DNA from 2 places in the Streptomyces sediminimaris genome. Region 2 is predicted to be linked to the other one. Evidence: predicted binding sites of a transcription regulator. Region 2 holds the regulator's gene; the other holds the start of a gene.
The links. The regulator HspR, encoded in region 2, represses chaperone genes until heat shock. The targets are predictions, from matches to a motif close to TTGAGNNNNNNNNNCTCAA.

Region 1 (4,415 bases), 1.1 Mb from region 2:
CGCTCCACGACCGTGATCGCGCCCCAGCAGGGGTCGGCGGCGGCGTGTGCGAGCGAGAATCCCACTCCCAGTCCGCCGATCAGCACGCGCGGCCGCGGGCGGGCGCCCAGGGCGTCGCGCGCGGCGTCGACCAGCAGCCGCTCCGAGCGGCCGTCCGAGGTGTCCATGAGGAAGCAGCCGTTGGCGATGATCTGCAGCAACTCGCCGTGCCGGCGCAGCACGACCTCGCCGTACGGGCCCTCGCGGCGGTCCAGGACCACAGGGGTGTCATAGGTGGTGGTCATGGGCCCCATCCTGCCCGAACCGGTGGTGACGGCCACGGGAATTCACGGGAGGCCCCGGGTATGAGGCCCCGGGTGTCCGGAGCGGATCGCGGTGGGGCGGAAGGGGAGCGGAACCGGCGCGCCGGACGGCTCGGGAGGCACGGGAAGCTCGGGCGGCGCGCGGCGCTACGGGTCGCGTACGGCGCTACGGGTCGCGTACGGCGTCGAAGGACCGCGCACGGCGTCAAGTACCGCGCGCACCGCACCGTTTCGCGCGTCGAGCGCGCCCGTCGAACGTGCCCGTCGAGCGCGCTCGCGGCGCCGCCCGTGCCGCCCGCACCGAGAAGCGTGAGAGGTTGCTGAGAATCGGCTTTCGCGTGGTGTCGGTCACAGACAGGGGTCCGCGTGGCTGCGAAGGGTGGGGCGCGACGGAAGGAGCGCCCCACCGTGGAACCCACCGCGACGGCCGGAACCGACCCCTCGGCCGCGCCCCCTTCCGAGGTGTCCGGACTCCCCGGCGCAGGTGAACTCCCCGCTGTGGCCGGGCTCCTGGACGGGATGCCGCGTCAGCGCGGCGGGCCGCGCCTCGCCCGGGCCTCTGGGCCCGCCCCGGCGGGCCTGCGGTCCCTCGGCCGCCTCAGGCGCCTCCTGCCGACGCCCGCCGGCACGCCGTTCACCTTCGGCTACGCGGCCGTCCTGGCCCTCACCTCGCTGTTCAGCGCCTACGCCGCCGCCCCCCTCGTCCTCGCCCTGCGACAGGCGTCCAGCACCGATGTGGCGCACCTGCTGCGGTCGCCCGCGGTGGTGCTGCTGGCCAGCGCGCTGTGGATCGCGGGCGGGCTCGTCTCGCCGTTCGTGGGCTGCTTCCTGCTCGTGCTGACCGCGCTGGAGCGCCGGATAGGCGGGGCGCGCACGGCCGTCGTCTTCCTGGCCGGGCACGTCCTGGCCACCGTGGTGACCGAGGGCGTCGTCGGCCTCGCCGTTCTGGCGGGTCATCTCCCCGGCAGTTCCCTGCACCGCCTCGACTACGGCATCAGCTTCGGCGTCGCCGCGGGCGTGGGCGCCCTGGCCGGACTGCTGAGGCCGTGGCTGCGCCTGCCGGTGCTGCTCCTGTTCGGCGGCATGCAGGTCCAGAGCCTGCTCGCATTCACCGACCCGATGACGAACTGGGGCCATCTGACAGCGCTGGCGACGGGCATCGCGACCTGGCCGCTGGTCAGGCGCTGGCACCGGGAGACCCGGGCACGCGCGTCCTGGACCTAGGCTCATCCCCGCGCTCGACGAGCACTGTCAGACCGACCCGTGCGCGCGCGTCCTGGACCCAGGGCCTGCTGCGGAAGCCGGCGCCTCCGGAACCGCGCGTTCCTTCCGGCCTCCGCGCCTCCGCGTTCCTTCCGGCCTCCGCGTTCCTTCCGGCCTCCGCGCCTCCGCGTTCCTTCCGGCCTCCGCGTTCCTTCCGGCCTCCGCGCTCCTTCCGGCCTCCGCACCTCCACGCTCCTTCCGGCCTCCGCGCCTCCGCGTTCCTTCCGGCCTCCGCGCTCCTTCCGGCCTCCGCACCTCCACGCTCCTTCGGGCCTCCGCGCCTCCGCGCCTCCGCTCTCCTTCCGGACCGCCGCGCGTCTCCCGGACCCGCACCGTCCCCTCGCCCGACGGGCGGACGCCCCGGTCGGGGGCGCGCGTCTGGGTGTACCGCCGCTCCGGGGCGTTCCGTTCGTGCGCGCCGCGGGTGGCGAGGGTGGGCGGAGCGGGCCGCCGGTCGGCCCGGCGCGGTGCCCAGCACACCAGCCCGCGCCCGCAACTGCCGCCGCGGGGTGGTGTGCTGGGCGAGACGGTGGGGGTGCCGGGTGCGGAGGACGCCGTGGTCGGGGGCCCACCGGCCCAGTGTGGCCGCCGCGCCGTCGAGCCCCGTACCGGGCTTCGCCGTGATCGCTGACAGCGAACGGCACGGAGCGGAGGGAACAACGGCGGAGCCCCGTGCATTGAGTCGGCATAGCTCAACTTGACTGCCGAAGGGGAGATCATGGCTTCGACGTCCACACCGCTCACCCTGCCCGTGCTGCCGCTCGACGACGAGGTCGTGCTGCCCGGCATGGTGGTCCCGCTGGACCTCAACGACGCCGACGTACGCGCCGCGGTGGAGGCCGCCCAGGCCGCCGCCCGGTCCGAGCCCGGGAAGCCCAAGGTCCTCCTGGTTCCACGCATCGACGGGACGTACGCGAGCACCGGTGTCCTCGGCACCGTCGAGCAGGTCGGCCGGCTGGCCGACGGTGACCCGGGCGCGCTGATCCGCGGCCGCGGCCGCGTGAAGATCGGCGCCGGCACCACCGGGCCGGGTGCGGCGCTGTGGGTCGAGGGCACGCGGATCGACGAGACCGTTCCCGAGCCGCTGCCCGGTCACGTCGCCGAACTGGTCAAGGAGTACAAGGCCCTCGCCACCGCCTGGCTGCGCAAGCGCGGCGCCTGGCAGGTCGTGGACCGTGTGCAGGCCATCGACGACGTGTCCCAGCTGGCCGACAACTCCGGCTACTCGCCCTTCCTGACCACCGAGCAGAAGATCGAACTGCTGGAGACCGCCGACCCGCTCGCCCGCCTCAAGCTCGCCACCCAGCAGCTGCGCGACCACCTGGCCGAGCAGGACGTGGCGGAGACCATCGCCAAGGACGTCCAGGAGGGCGTCGACAAGCAGCAGCGGGAGTTCCTGCTGCGCCGTCAGCTGGAGGCCGTGCGCAAGGAACTGCGCGAGCTGAACGGCGACGGCAAGGACCCGGCCGAGGAGTCCGACGACTACCGCGCCCGCGTCGAGGCCGCCGACCTGCCGGAGAAGGTCCGGGAGGCCGCCCTCAAGGAGGTCGACAAGCTGGAGCGGTCCAGCGACCAGTCGCCCGAGGGCTCCTGGATCCGCACCTGGCTGGACACGATCCTCGAACTGCCGTGGAACGACCGGACCGAGGACGCCTACGACATCCAGGGCGCCAAGGCCGTCCTCGACGCCGAGCACGCGGGCCTGGAGGACGTGAAGGAACGCATCACCGAGTACCTGGCGGTCCGCAAGCGCCGCACCGACCGCGGTCTCGGCGTGATCGGCGGCCGCCGCGGCGGCGCCGTCCTCGCCCTCGTCGGCCCGCCCGGCGTCGGCAAGACCTCGCTCGGCGAGTCGGTCGCGCACGCCATGGGCCGCAAGTTCGTGCGCGTCGCGCTCGGCGGCGTCCGCGACGAGGCCGAGATCCGCGGCCACCGCCGTACGTACGTGGGGGCGCTGCCCGGCCGGATCGTCCGCGCGATCAAGGAGGCCGGCTCGATGAACCCGGTCGTCCTGCTCGACGAGATCGACAAGGTGGGCTCCGACTTCCGGGGTGACCCCGCGGCCGCCCTCCTGGAGGTCCTGGACCCGGCGCAGAACCACACCTTCCGCGACCACTACCTGGAGGTCGAGCTCGACCTGTCGGACGTGGTCTTCCTCGCCACGGCGAACGTCCTGGAGGCGATCCCCGAGGCCCTGCTGGACCGTATGGAACTGGTGCGCCTGGACGGCTACACCGAGGACGAGAAGGTCGTCATCGCCCGCGACCACCTGCTCCCGCGCCAGCTGGAGCGGGCGGGCCTGGACAAGGACGAGGTGACCCTGGACGAGAGCGCCCTGCGCAAGCTCGCCGGCGAGTACACGCGTGAGGCGGGCGTGCGCACCCTGGAGCGGTCGATCGCCCGGCTGCTGCGCAAGGTCGCGGCCCAGCACGAACTGGGCGACCGGGAGCTGCCGTTCACCATCACGGACGGTGACCTGCGCGGCCTGATCGGCCGTCCGCACCACGTCCCGGAGTCGGCCCAGGATCCGGCGGAGCGCCGGACGTCCGTGCCCGGTGTGGCGACGGGCCTGGCGGTCACCGGCGCGGGCGGCGACGTCCTGTTCGTCGAGGCGTCCCTCGCGGACCCCGAGACGGGCGCGGCGGGCCTGACGCTCACCGGCCAGCTCGGCGACGTCATGAAGGAGAGCGCGCAGATCGCCTTGTCCTTCCTGCGCTCGCACGGCGCGGAACTGGAGCTGCCGGTCGCCGACCTCAAGGAACGGGGTGTGCACATCCACTTCCCGGCGGGCGCGGTGCCGAAGGACGGCCCGAGCGCCGGCGTCACGATGACGACGGCCCTGGCGTCCCT
Region 2 (4,415 bases):
CCACCCCTGACGACGCCGAGCCCAAGGCCGCCTCCCCCTCCACCGGGGAGGGGGCGGCCCCGGCCGGGGACGCATCAGCGCAGATCGCCGGTCTGACGGCCCAGCTGGACCAGGTACGCACGGCGCTCGGAGAGCGCACGACGGACCTCCAGCGGCTCCAGGCCGAGTACCAGAACTACCGCCGCCGGGTCGAGCGGGACCGGATCACGGTCAAGGAGATCGCCATCGCGAACCTTCTGACCGAGCTCCTGCCCGTGCTCGACGACATCGGCCGCGCACGGGAACACGGCGAACTCGTCGGCGGATTCAAGTCCGTGGCGGAGTCGCTGGAGACCGTGGCGGCGAAGATGGGTCTGCAGCAGTTCGGCAAGGAGGGCGAGCCCTTCGACCCGACCATCCACGAGGCCCTGATGCACAGCTACGCGCCCGATGTCACCGAGACGACGTGCGTGGCGATTCTGCAGCCCGGGTACCGCATCGGCGAGCGCACCATCCGCCCCGCGCGGGTGGCCGTGGCCGAGCCCCAGCCGGGGGCGCAGACCGTCAAGCCGGAGTCCCAGGACTCCGCCGAGGCGGCCGACGACAAGGAGAGCGGTGGCCCGGACGAGGGCTGAGCTTGAACCGATGAGAAAGGAGGGGCGTCGAGGATGAGCACCAAGGACTTCATCGAGAAGGACTACTACAAGGTCCTCGGCGTCCCCAAGGACGCCACCGAGGCCGAGATCAAGAAGGCGTACCGGAAGCTCGCCCGCGAGTTCCACCCGGACGCCAACAAGGGAAACACCAGGGCCGAGGAGCGCTTCAAGGAGATCTCCGAGGCGAACGACGTTCTCGGCGATCCCAAGAAGCGCAAGGAGTACGACGAGGCGCGCGCCCTGTTCGGCAACGGCGGGTTCCGCCCGGGGCCGGGCACGGGCGGCGGATCGTTCAACTTCGACCTGGGCGACCTCTTCGGCGGTGGCCAGGCCGGAGGGGGCTCCGGCGGCTTCGGCGGTGGGATCGGTGACGTCTTCGGGGGCCTGTTCAACCGGGGCGGCTCCGGCACCACCCGGGTGCAGCCCAGGCGCGGCCAGGACATCGACACCGAGGTCAGCCTCAGCTTCACCGAGGCGATCGAGGGGGCGACGGTCCCGCTGCGGATGTCCTCGCAGGCGCCCTGCAAGGCCTGCTCCGGCACCGGCGACGCCAACGGCAACCCGCGGGTCTGCCCGACGTGCGTCGGCACCGGACAGGTGGCGCGCGGCTCCGGCGGGGGCTTCTCCCTCACCGACCCCTGCCCGGACTGCAAGGGCCGGGGCCTGATCGCGGAGAACCCCTGCGAGGTCTGCAAGGGCTCCGGCCGCGCCAAGTCCTCCCGGACCATGCAGGTCCGCATACCGGCCGGGGTGCAGGACGGCCAGCGCATCCGGCTGCGCGGCAAGGGCGCGCCGGGTGAACGGGGCGGTCCGGCGGGCGACCTGTACGTCACGGTCCACGTCTCCGCGCACCCGGTCTTCGGCCGCAAGGGCGACAACCTGTTGGTCACCGTCCCGGTGACGTTCGCGGAGGCGGCCCTCGGCGGTGAGGTCAGAGTGCCCACCCTGGGCGGCCCTCCCGTCACCCTGAAGCTGCCGCCGGGTACGCCCAACGGCCGCACCATGCGCGCCCGGGGCAAGGGCGCGGTCCGCAAGGACGGCACCCGCGGCGACCTCCTGGTCACCGTCGAGGTGAGTGTTCCCAGGGACGTGACGGGGAAGGCTCGTGACGCGCTCGAGGCGTATCGCGAGGCGACCGCGGGCGAGGACCCGCGGGCGGAGCTGTTCCAGGCCGCGAAGGGAGCTTGAGAGAGATGGACGGCCGTCGACGCAACCCGTACGAACTGACCGAGGAGACCCCGGTCTACGTCATCTCGGTGGCGGCCCAGCTCTCCGGCCTGCACCCGCAGACCCTGCGCCAGTACGACCGCCTCGGCCTGGTCTCGCCCGACCGCACTCCCGGCCGCGGCCGGCGTTACTCGGCCCGTGACATCGAACTGCTGCGCACCGTGCAGCAGTTGTCACAGGACGAGGGCATCAACCTGGCCGGCATCAAGCGGATCATCGAGCTGGAGAACCAGGTCGCCGCGCTCCAGCAGCGCGTCGCCGAACTCCAGACGGCGATCGAGGGCGCGGCGGCGGCCATGCAGCAGCGCGAGGCGGCGGTGCACGCGTCGTACCGCCGCGACCTGGTGCCGTACCAGGAGGCGCAGCGCACCAGCGCACTGGTGGTGTGGCGGCCGAAGCGGCAGCAGTCCGACTGACGTACCGCGTCACGTCGCGGCAGGGGCCCGGAGACATTCCGGGCCCCTGCCGCGTCCGCGCGCCGGCCGGCCGCCCTCCGTCAGAAGGGCGGGCGGACTCTAACGTTGACGTCTCATTACCCGGTTATTCCTTGACGATCGTGTGAAGAAAGCGTTGGCTTCCTTCACCTGGGCCGCCAGTAGCACCCTTGTCCGGAAGGTCACCGCAGTGAACAGCCGTATCCGTCGTACCGCCGTGTGCGCAGCAATAGCCGCCACCAGCCTGTCACTCTCCTCCTGCGGCGTGCTGAACGTCTCGGGCGACAGCAGCTCGGCGAGTCCCACCAAGGGCGACGACGTCACGATCGGTCTGCTGCTGCCGGAGACGGCCAACACCCGGTACGAGAACTTCGACTACCCCATCATCAAGAAGCAGGTCGCCTCGCTGACCAATCACCGGGGCCGGGTCGCCTACGCCAACGCGGACCAGAAGGCGGACAAGCAGGCGGACCAGATGCAGAAGATGATCGACGACAAGGTCGACATCATCCTGCTGGACGCCGTGGACTCGCACGCCATCGCCGGCGAGGTGCAGAAGGCGAAGGACGCCGGTATCCCGGTCATCGCCTACGACCGGCTGGCCGAGGGCCCGATCGACGCGTACATCTCCTTCGACAACGAGCTCGTCGGCGAGGTGCAGGGCCGCTCGCTGCTGGACGCGCTGGGCAGCGACGTCAGCACCGCCGACAAGATCGTGATGATGAACGGCTCGCCCACCGACCCGAACGCCAAGCAGTTCAAGGCGGGCGCCCTGGCCGAGCTCAAGGGCAAGGTGACGATCGCCCGGTCCTTCGACACCAAGGACTGGGACCCGAAGAACGCCGAGGCCAACATGACCGAAGCGATCAAGGCGGTCGGCAAGAACAACATCGACGGCGTCTACTCCGCCAACGACGGCATGGCGGGCGGCATCGTCAAGGCCCTGGAGGACGCAGGTGTCACCCACCTGCCGCCGCTGACCGGGCAGGACGCGGAACTCAGCGCCGTGCAGCGGATCGTCTCGGGCGAGCAGTACATGAGCGTCTACAAGTCCTACCCGGAGGAGGCCCAGGCTGCCGCGCAGATGGCCGTCGACAAGGTGCAGGGCAAGGACATCGAGTTCGACGCGCTGACCCAGGACACCGTCGACAGTCCGACGAACAAGGACATCCCGGCGCAGCTCGTCACCGTCACCGCGCTGACGCGCAAGAACATCAAGTCGACGGTCGTCGCCGACGGCATCTACAAGGTCTCGGAGATCTGCACCTCCAAGTACGCCTCGGAATGCTCGGCCATCGGACTGAAGAAGTAGGGCGTTCCCCCTTTGCGGACGCGACCGTTGCCGGGCCGTTCCTGACGGCCCACGGCAGCCCTTGAGCGCGCCCCCGCCCGGACGTGATCCGGCCGCCGCCGCCCCGGAGCGCCCCTCGCCCGCGCCACTCTGCCGCCCGGGCCGTCAGCTTGTTGCAATGCGGCAGCATGAGGACCGTACAAAGCGGGAGTTATGGGCGTTTGGCGACCGTGACCCCGCGCCGAGCCGTGTTGCACAGCCGGTCCCGTCCGCGCATAGTTGCGCTGCGAAGGCGGCGAAACCGGGGGTGGGATGGGCGATGGCCGGGCACGGGACGGAGGAGCATCCACACGGTGCCGACCGACTGTGCGAGGCCGGGGAGCGCGTGTACTCCCGGGCCGTACGCCGGGGCCGCGTGCCGCGCCGGGACGCCGGACCGGTGCCCTGCCTGCTGGAGCTCGCCCTGCTGCACCCGGACCCCGACGACATGGACTGGCTGGTCCCCACGTCCCCGCAGGAGGTCATGACGCGGCTGCTGCGCGGCGTCTACGACGACGTCAGCGCCAGTCAGCGGCGGGTGGGCGCGGTGGTCGCCGCCGTCGAGCGGTACGCCGGTCTGGGCCCCGAGCAGAGGGCGGCCACGGGCCCGGGCACGGAGGGGGCCGCCATCCGCGTGCTGGACGGGCTGTCCCGCATCCAGGCCGCGATGGACGAGGCCACCGGGGCGTGCACGACGGAGGTCCTGACCGTCCAGCCGGGCGGCATCCGGCCCGAGGACGAGCTGACGGAGGGTCTGCACCGGGCGCTCGCCCTGCGCGGGCGCGGCGT

Region 1: the regulator HspR is predicted to act here: its motif matches at 2,243-2,261, upstream of lon (endopeptidase La).

What each region holds. Positions count from the first base shown of each region.
Region 1 is NZ_JBJWOT010000001.1:5,680,212-5,684,626, forward strand. It holds gene ACJ9NR_RS26500 (spermine/spermidine synthase domain-containing protein) at 1-284, opposite strand, end outside; gene ACJ9NR_RS26505 (rhomboid-like protein) at 711-1,526, shown strand; gene lon (endopeptidase La) at 2,284-4,415, shown strand, end outside.
Region 2 is NZ_JBJWOT010000001.1:4,541,667-4,546,081, forward strand. It holds gene grpE (nucleotide exchange factor GrpE) at 1-614, shown strand, start outside; gene dnaJ (molecular chaperone DnaJ) at 648-1,823, shown strand; gene ACJ9NR_RS21140 (heat shock protein transcriptional repressor HspR) at 1,829-2,278, shown strand; gene ACJ9NR_RS21145 (substrate-binding domain-containing protein) at 2,487-3,608, shown strand; gene ACJ9NR_RS21150 (helix-turn-helix transcriptional regulator) at 3,907-4,415, shown strand, end outside.